2 regions of the Bradyrhizobium sp. USDA 4369 genome follow, and region 2 is predicted to be linked to the other one. Evidence: riboswitches for the same ligand, from Rfam matches in the RefSeq annotation. Region 2 holds a riboswitch; the other holds the start of a gene.
The links. Region 2 has a riboswitch for cobalamin ahead of ACVIJ6_RS34515 (HupE/UreJ family protein). Riboswitches for the same ligand answer to the same signal wherever they lie in the genome.
Positions count from the first base shown of each region.

Region 1: it holds a riboswitch for cobalamin, as region 2 does, so the genes downstream of both, ACVIJ6_RS20465 (TonB-dependent receptor plug domain-containing protein) here and ACVIJ6_RS34515 (HupE/UreJ family protein) in region 2, are expected to answer to the same signal.

Region 1 is NZ_JBSRYH010000001.1:4,558,667-4,562,904, forward strand. It holds gene ACVIJ6_RS20465 (TonB-dependent receptor plug domain-containing protein) at 1-1,931, opposite strand, end outside; cobalamin riboswitch at 2,042-2,258, opposite strand; gene ACVIJ6_RS20470 (DUF2336 domain-containing protein) at 2,357-3,469, opposite strand; gene ACVIJ6_RS20475 (hypothetical protein) at 3,834-3,956, opposite strand; gene ACVIJ6_RS20480 (SDR family oxidoreductase) at 4,005-4,238, shown strand, end outside.
Region 2 is NZ_JBSRYH010000001.1:7,586,039-7,590,276, reverse strand. It holds gene ACVIJ6_RS34530 (cobyric acid synthase) at 1-1,150, opposite strand, end outside; gene cobO (cob(I)yrinic acid a,c-diamide adenosyltransferase) at 1,154-1,762, opposite strand; gene cobU (bifunctional adenosylcobinamide kinase/adenosylcobinamide-phosphate guanylyltransferase) at 1,804-2,340, opposite strand; cobalamin riboswitch at 2,376-2,568, shown strand; gene ACVIJ6_RS34515 (HupE/UreJ family protein) at 2,687-3,319, shown strand; gene ACVIJ6_RS34510 (DUF1636 domain-containing protein) at 3,323-3,718, shown strand; gene cobW (cobalamin biosynthesis protein CobW) at 3,736-4,238, shown strand, end outside.

The DNA of each region.
Region 1 (4,238 bases), 3.0 Mb from region 2:
AACAGCTTGACCTGGTCCGAGAGTGCGTAGTCGCCGCGCAGATTCACCAGCGTATAGCCGGGCGCGACGATGCCGGTGGTCGTGCCGTCGCGGCTGACATCGAGCCAGTCGCCGACGCGCAGCAGGGTGGCCGACAGCGTCAGCGCATCGACCGGCAGCCATGTGGCGGTGGCGCTCCATTTCTCTCTCGGCTGGCGCAACAGCTGCTGACCGGTGCTCGCGTCGACCGCGCGGGTGAACGTGTAGTCTGCGCGGAGCGAGATGCGATCGGTCAGTTTCGCCGCGACGAAGCTCTCGGTGCCTTCGGTGGTGGCGAAGCCGATATTGGCGAAGGAGGTGGCGTTCGCGTTGAAACTGATCAGGTTGGTGATGTCGTTGTGGAAGTAGGTCGCGCCGAAGCGCAACCGGTCCTCGAACAGCGGCTGCTCGAAGCCGGCATCGTAGCCGATGCTCGCCTCCGGCTTCAGGTTCGGATTGGCGAAGAAATTGAAGGCCGGAAAATTCTGATACAACTGGCTCAAGGTCGGCACCTTGAAACCGGTGCCATAGCTCGCCTTCAGCCGGGTCTCGGTCCCCGGCAGGATCACCGCCGGCGCGATCCGGTAGGTGCCGTGGCCGCCGAACCGATCGTCGACGTCGTCGCGCAGGCTCGCGACCACGAACCAGCGCTTGGCGAATTCGGTCTGCAGCTCGACGAAGCCGGCCTTGTTGCCGTTCTCGGCCAGGACGTCGGCCGCCTTCAGCCGCTCGGCCTGCTGCTCCACGCCGACCACAAGATGATTGCGCGGGGAGAGTTCGGCCACTGCGCGCCAGTCATATTTGATGCGCTCGCCGGTGGCGATGGTAGGCGCCGGATTGCCGGGCGCCAGATCGTAAGACCAGTTGTTGACGTAGTTCACGCCGAAATGGTTGCGGATGCGGCCGCCGAGCAGCGACCAGACGGCTTCCTCGCGGGTCGTCAACTGGCGGTCGGTGTGATGGCTTTGGGTTGCATTCGGAAAGCTCGGAGATCCGCTGTCCCCGGTGAACAGCAGGCTCGCGTCGGTGTGGCGAACCAGCGCGTTCAGCGTCCAAGCCTCGTTCAGGTCGACGCCGAGCCTGGTCGACGCCGTGACGTTGTCATAGGCGTTGCCGATCGCCTTCCGTCCTGGCGGCAGCAATTGCCAGGGCGTCACCGGCACATCGCCGGCGTGAAGGTGCGCAATGTTGAACGCGTAGTTGAATTGATCCTTTGAGCCGCTGAGTCCCGCGGTCTGGTTGAAACTCCGATACGCGCCGGTTTCGATCGAGCCGGTGGCCTGTGCCGGTCCGTCACCCTTGCGGGTGGTGATCGAGATCACGCCGCCGAGCGCATCCGCGCCATAGAGGCCGCTCTGCGGCCCGCGCAGCACCTCGAGCCGCTGGATGTCGGCGGTGAGCAGATGCTCAACATCGGGCGCGCCATTGCTGTTGGTGACGTTACCGACATCGACGCCGTCGATGACGAGCTTGGTATGGTTGGCGCTGGTGCCGCGGGTGGAGACGGTGCTCTGCCCGCCTGGACCGCCGGCCTGCACGACGGTCAAGCCGGGGACCGTGCTCAGGATGTCCGGCAGGCTGCGGCCCTGCTGGGTGGCGATATCCTTGTCGGTCACCACGGTGATCGACGTGCCGGCCTCGGCGACCGGCGTGGCGATGCGCGACGGACTGACGGCGGCCGGCGTTGCCGGCCTCTGCGCTGATGCCGCGCTGCGGGCTTGAGATCCGCCGGCGACGACCGGTTTCCGGGCGCCCGGTTTGTGTGGCGGGTCGACCTCGACGGGCGGCAGCAGATGCGGGGAGGCGGATTGCTGCGCGGCTGCAGAAAACGCACCGAGCAGCGCAATCGACGTGACCACACAGGACGAGGACAGGACGGCGCGGCAGCGCCGGGCATGGGAAACAGGAGACACGTGGACCTCGGCATCACGTCAGTGGCACGTCACCGCGAACGAGGTGCCACGCAGGTCGTTGCCGGCCGGCCTGAAAACGATGCCAACACCATCCGGACCGATATCCTTGCGTGTGACCAGCGCTGACGGCGTGTGCCCTGGCTCGCGTGTCATAACCGCCATGACGTCGTTACGGGACCAGGATTTCCGAGTGGCCTATGACGCGTCATTTGCCGCCTGCACGACCGAGGGCAGCTGCGCCTTCGATCATCTCCCTTGCGAGACGCGTCCGGCGCCGCATTCCTTTTTGAGCCCCGGTTATGGGGCACCGTCGTCATCACAGTAGGTGTGCGGGTGTGGCCGAGTCAATCACGGCGTCGCGATCTCCCGGCGATAGGCCGGTATCGCGTAATTCCGTCCCGCGAAATCGGCAAGGTCGCTCTGGCTTACTTCTCGACCTTGTTGTGCACCATCCAGAACCGCAGCGTGCGCTGCGCGGTGTCCAGCGACAGCCGGGTGTAATCGCGCTCCGCCAGCTTGAGCGTCTCGCTGTCGATGGCGTGCTTGATCGGGCGGTGAGTCAGGATCTTGGCGACGGCGGACCAGGTCACCCCGGCCGCCCGGCAGGGGATCAGCACGATGTCGGTGCGCGGGCCTTCCAGCACCTTGGCCATCATCTCGGTCGGCACGTTGTTGAGCAGGCCGAGCGCGGCCGCCACCTCGCCGAAGCGGCGGGTCTCGGCGAAGAAGGCAATGGCGGTGTCGTTGAGCTCGTTCAGCCCCTTCATGCGCTTGACGGCCTCTTCGGCCAGCGTGAAGTCGCGCCCGACCAGGCCGCCATCGCTGCGCGCGACGTCGCTGATGGTCTTCAGGACCTTCTTGATCTCCTTCTGCAGCGCCGGCGGGGCGGAGGCCATCAACTTGGTGCGCACCGCATCGGTGGCGCGGCGCAGCAGGTCGCGCAAATGCTTGTTCGGCAGGTCGACGCGCAGCCCGATGATCTCGGTCAGTTCGTCGTCGTCCTCGGCATGCGCCATCATCCCGGAATAGCCGGTCTCCGAGAAACGGGCGGTCTGGTTGTTGGCGAGCTTGCGGATGACTCGACGTTCGCCGCGGTCGACGATGATGTCGGTGACGGCCTCGGTCAGATGCGGGCGGCTCGAGATCGCCATCAGGTGGTCCTGGCCCTTGGTCGATGCGACCTCGACCAAGGTATGCTCGGACAGCCGGGTCGAGTGCATCAGCACGCTTTCGGCGACCGAAATCTCGTCGTCACGGGCGAGGCGCTGGATGACGTCGACCGGCGCGTAATCGACCGGCGCCAGGTGCTTGCTGAGCTCGGCCCGCGCCCGCGTCTCGACGCGGGACACCAGCATGCACAGCACATTGTCGAACACTTTGATCTGCTCCTCGCTGAGGCGTTCGCCATCATGCAGGAACAGGTTGGTGACCTGGCGGAGCGTGTGGACGCGCTTCTCGGAGGAGCCGCCGCGAACCGCGTCCTCGAGTTCGGAGATGATAGAATGTTCTGAATCTGGAAGCTGTTCTGGCTGAGACACGGTCACGCTCGTCTGGTCCGGAATTGCCGCAGCGGCTGCGCTTCTGCTCCGCTGCGGGCTCGGCACCGCGCAGCTTTCCGTATCGGCGATAACAATGTGTTAGGGGCCAGGAGCGTAGTACTCCGGAGAAACACGGATACGGAAAATTAAGACGAAGCGGCTAGCGCTGCTAAACAGGTGCCGACTGGCGCCGCCGCAGCGCTGCATCGGACGATCGGTCACGCTCATCACGATCGGCAAAAGAGCTCCGGGTAGAGTTGGAAAGGTTAATGATCTCATAAGGTCAGAGACGTTTCTTCATCTCGATTGTCCGGCCTCGTTCAGCTCACCTCAGCGGTCATCCGCTCAAGGATCGAATTCTAAATCACATTCTTGCGGCGGTCAGGGAAGACACCGACGAGACGATCTCCGATGTCATCGGCCCGAACGGCCGCCGGAAGCGCGGCTTGCTGTCGCGCGCGTTCGCTGCTGAAAACAGCACCAGCATGAGGCTGCATCTCATGCGATAATCATCCGGCAAATCGTTGAGGTCGCCATGAAATCCGTCGTCGTCACCGGCGCATCCACGGGCATCGGTTTCGCCTGTTCAAAGCTTCTGCTCACACGCGGCTTTCGAGTCTTCGGGAGTGTTCGCAACCCGGTTGATGCGGAACGGCTGCGCACCGAGCTCGGCGCGAACTTCACCCCATTGCAGTTCGACGTCACTGACGAGGCGGCGGTCAAGGCCGCCGCCGGCGAGGTGCGGGCAGCGCTTGGCGGCGAGGCGCTC
Region 2 (4,238 bases):
GAGTCAATCTGCCCTCGACGTCGCGCAGGGCCTTGTCGTCCGTCAGCGTCGTTTCGAGGTCGAGCAGCCCAAGTCCGGCGACCGTGCCTGGCGCGCCTTCATGGCCGTCGGGATCGCTGATCATGCGCCCCAGCATCTGATAGCCACCGCAGATGCCGAGCACGCGGCCGCCGCGGCGCAGATGCGCCCGCAGATCGATGTCCCAGCCCGCCTCGCGCAAGGCGGCAAGGTCGGCGATCGTCGCCTTGGAGCCCGGCAGGATGACGACGGCTGCGTCTCCCGGAATCGGCGTGCCCGGCCTGAGGAATTGCAGGTCGACGCCGTCCTCCAGCCGCAACGGATCGAACTCGTCGAAATTGGAGATCCGGGGATAAGCGAGCACGGCGACCTTTGGCCGGTTTCCGCTCCGCACTCCGACCCCGGGCAGTCCGAGTGCATCCTCCGCCGGCAGACGGCGCGCATCGGCAAAATGCGGAATGAGCCCGAGCGATGTCCATCCGGTTCTGGTCGCAATCTCGCTCATGCCCGAGGCAAACAAGGCGGGATCACCGCGGAACTTGTTGACCAGGAAGCCCGCGACGAGCGCGGCATCGTCGGGCGCGAGCACAGCCCGGGTGCCGACAAGGCTCGCAATGACGCCGCCGCGATCGATGTCACCGATCAGCACCACGGGAATCTGTGTTGCCCGCGCAAAGCCCATATTGGCGATGTCGCCGGCACGCAGGTTGATCTCCGACGCCGAGCCCGCGCCTTCCACCAGCGCGATGTCGGTATCGGCGACCAGCTGATGAAAGCTATCAAGCACGGCCTTCATCAACTGCGGCTTCATGGCCTGATAGGCGGACGCCTTGGCATTGCCGATCACGCGGCCCTGGACCACGACCTGCGAGCCGATCTCGCTCTGCGGCTTCAAGAGCACCGGGTTCATGTGCACCGTCATCGGCCGCCGCGACGCGCGCGCCTGCAGCGCCTGGGCGCGGCCGATCTCGCCGCCATCGGCGGTGACGGCGGCATTGTTCGACATGTTCTGCGGCTTGAACGGCGCCACCTTCAGCCCGCGCGAGGTCAGCGCCCGCGCGAGCCCGGCGACGATCAGAGACTTGCCGACGTCGGAGCCGGTGCCCTGGAACATGATGGCGCGTGCGGGCATGGACTAGTACTCGATGCCTTCCTGCGCCTTCACGCCGGCCGCGAAGTGATGCTTGACGAGGTTCATCTCGGTGACGAGATCGGCGGCCTCGATCAGCTCCGGCTTGGCGTTGCGGCCGGTGATGACGACGTGCAGATCGGGCCGGCGCCCGGCCAGCGTTGCGACCACGTCGCCGATCGGCAGATGGTCATAGCGCAAGGCGATGTTGAGCTCGTCGAGGATCAGCAGCCGGATTGACGGATCGGCCATCAGCTCCTTCGCCTTGCCCCAGGCACGCTCGGCCGCGGCGACGTCGCGCGCGCGATCCTGCGTCTCCCAGGTGAAGCCTTCGCCAAGCGTGTGCCACGACACCTGATCGCCGAAGCGTTCGATCGCCTTGCGCTCCCCGGTCTCCCACGCGCCCTTGCCGAACTGCACGACGCCGACGCGAAAGCCGCGGCCCAGCGCGCGCAGCATCAGGCCCCAGGCTGCGGTCGACTTGCCCTTGCCTTTGCCGGTGTGGACGATCAGCAGGCCCTTCTCGACGGTCTTCGACGCCACCTCAGCATCCTGAACCGCCTTGCGATTTTCCATCTTGGCCTTGTGGCGGGCATCCTCGGCGCTCTCGGTCATCGGCAAATCCCTTTCATGTCCAAGTCCGGTCTAAGCCCGGTTCATTTCAAGATCAGTGGCAGTCCCGCCGCCATCAGAATCACCCGATCGGCCGCCGCTGCGACGTCCTGGTTCAGCCGCCCCTGCGCGTCGCGGAATGCGCGCGCCAGCGCATTGTCCGGGACGATGCCGAGACCGACCTCATTGGAGACGACCACGATCGGACCGGACGCTGCAGCGAGCGCATCGATGAGATCGGCGCAGCAAGCCGCGACATCCATCTCGGCGAGCATCACATTGCTGAGCCAGAGTGTCAGGCAGTCGATCAGCAGCGGCATGCGCGAGCCGGAATGGCCGCGGACCACAGCGGGGAGATCATGGGTGGTCTCCCGCGTCTGCCATCCCGCCACGCGCCGCGCCTTGTGCTGCGCGATGCGCGCGGTCATCTCATCGTCGAAGGCCTGCGCGGTCGCAACATAGATCCAGGGCGGCGGATTCGTCGTCACCAGCGCCTCAGCATGGCGGCTCTTGCCCGAGCGCGCGCCGCCGAGCACCAAGGTCAGGCGCGGCTGGGCGGGGGGCGGCGGGGCAGGGTCCATGGGGACGATTCCGATTGACGGGCTTTGGCGCGACCCGTATCTAACAGGATGACGGTTCTCCGAAAGGAGAGATTTAGGGAACACGGTGCGGGTTCTGAACCCAAGGCCGTGGCTGCCCCCGCAACTGTAATCGGCGAGTGTGAGGCCAAGACACCACTGGGAAACCGGGAAGGTGGTTTCACGCAGCGACCCGAGAGCCAGGAGACCTGCCGTCGACATTGCTGTTGGCCGACCCGTCGCGCGGGGAGTCGCGATGCTGGTTTGATCCCGCCGGGATGGGCGGGGTGCCGTCGGATGCAGCGCATCGTCCGGCCCTCTGGGGAGCCGGCAAGCGACGGAGATGGCCATGAAGTTCAACCGCACTGCGTCCTTAGCGCTCGCGAGCCTTGTCCTGCTCGCAGCCGAGCCCGCCTTTGCCCATCACATGATGGGCGGCAAGCTGCCGCAGACCTTCGCGCAAGGTCTGTTGTCCGGTCTCGGTCATCCCGTCATCGGGCTCGATCATCTGGCGGCCATCGTGGGCGCCGGCATCGTTGCGGCGCTGCTCGGGCGCGGCTTTGCACCGGTGCTCGCCTTCACCACCGCAATGATCGCTGGCGTCGGTCTGCATCTGGCCAAGGCCAACATTCCGGCCGCCGAGCTGCTGGTCGGTCTTTCCACCGCGGTGGTCGGCCTCCTGGTCGTGATGCGCGGCCAATTCGGCGTGCTGCCCGTCGCGGCTCTGTTTGCTCTGACCGGCCTCGTGCACGGCTATGCGCTGGGTGAGTCGATCGTCGGCGCCGAAAACACCCCGCTCCGGGCCTATTTCGCCGGCCTGCTCGTGATCCAGACCCTGATCGCGGCGGGAGCATTCCTGGGCACGAAGGCGCTGTCCGCGAAGGCCGACACGCTTGAGCCAATCGCGCTGCGCGTCGCGGGCGCCGCCATCGTTCTGGTGGGCGGTGTCGCGGCGGCGACGGCGGCCGGCGTGATCGGCTGATTGATGACCGCATCAGAGCTTGGGCAGACGACGCTGTTCGTCTGCATCACTTGCCGCGCGCAGGGCGTGGACAGTGCGTCGGCTGACCAGCCGCGGGCTGGAGCGCGTCTGCTCGCCTCGATCGAGGCCGCGCCTGCAGAGCAGCGCGCCGGTGTCGCCGTGGTCGGCGTCGAGTGCCTGTCGAACTGCAACCGTGCCTGCACCGTTGCAGTGACTGCGCCCGGCAAATGGACCTATGTGCTCGGCGCACTCGATCCCGACATTCATGCGCAGGATGTGCTGACGTTCGCTCAGCTGCATCAGCGTCACGAGGCCGGTCTGCCGGCCTGGCGCGAGCGTCCGGAATACATCCGCAAGAACACCGTTGCGCGGGTGCCCGCGCTGTCGTTGCCGCGCTGAAGACGAGAGCTCTCGCCATGACCAAGTCCTACGCCAAGACGCCTTGCACCATCGTCACCGGTTTCCTTGGCGCAGGGAAGACCACGCTGGTGCGCAACCTGATCGAGACGGCGAATGGCCGAAGGCTCGCGATCATCGTCAACGAGTTCGGCGATGTCGGCATCGATGGCGATATCCTGAAAGGGTGCGGCGTGCCGGACTGTCCGGAGGATCGCATCGTCGAGCTGTCCAACGGATGCCTGTGCTGTACGGTCGCGGATGATTTCGTGCCGGCGCTCAAGAGCCTTCTCGACCAGAAGGAGCCGCCCGAGCATATCGTGATCGAGACCTCGGGCCTCGCACTGCCGAAGCCGCTGGTGCAGGCCTTCAACTGGCCGGAGATTGCGACGCGTGTGACCGTCGATGGCGTGGTCGCTGTCGTCGATGGCCCTGCCGTCGCCGCCGGCCGCTTCGCCGATGATCCGGAGGCCTTGGCCGCGCAGCGCGCGGCCGACGATTCGCTCGATCACGACAACCCGCT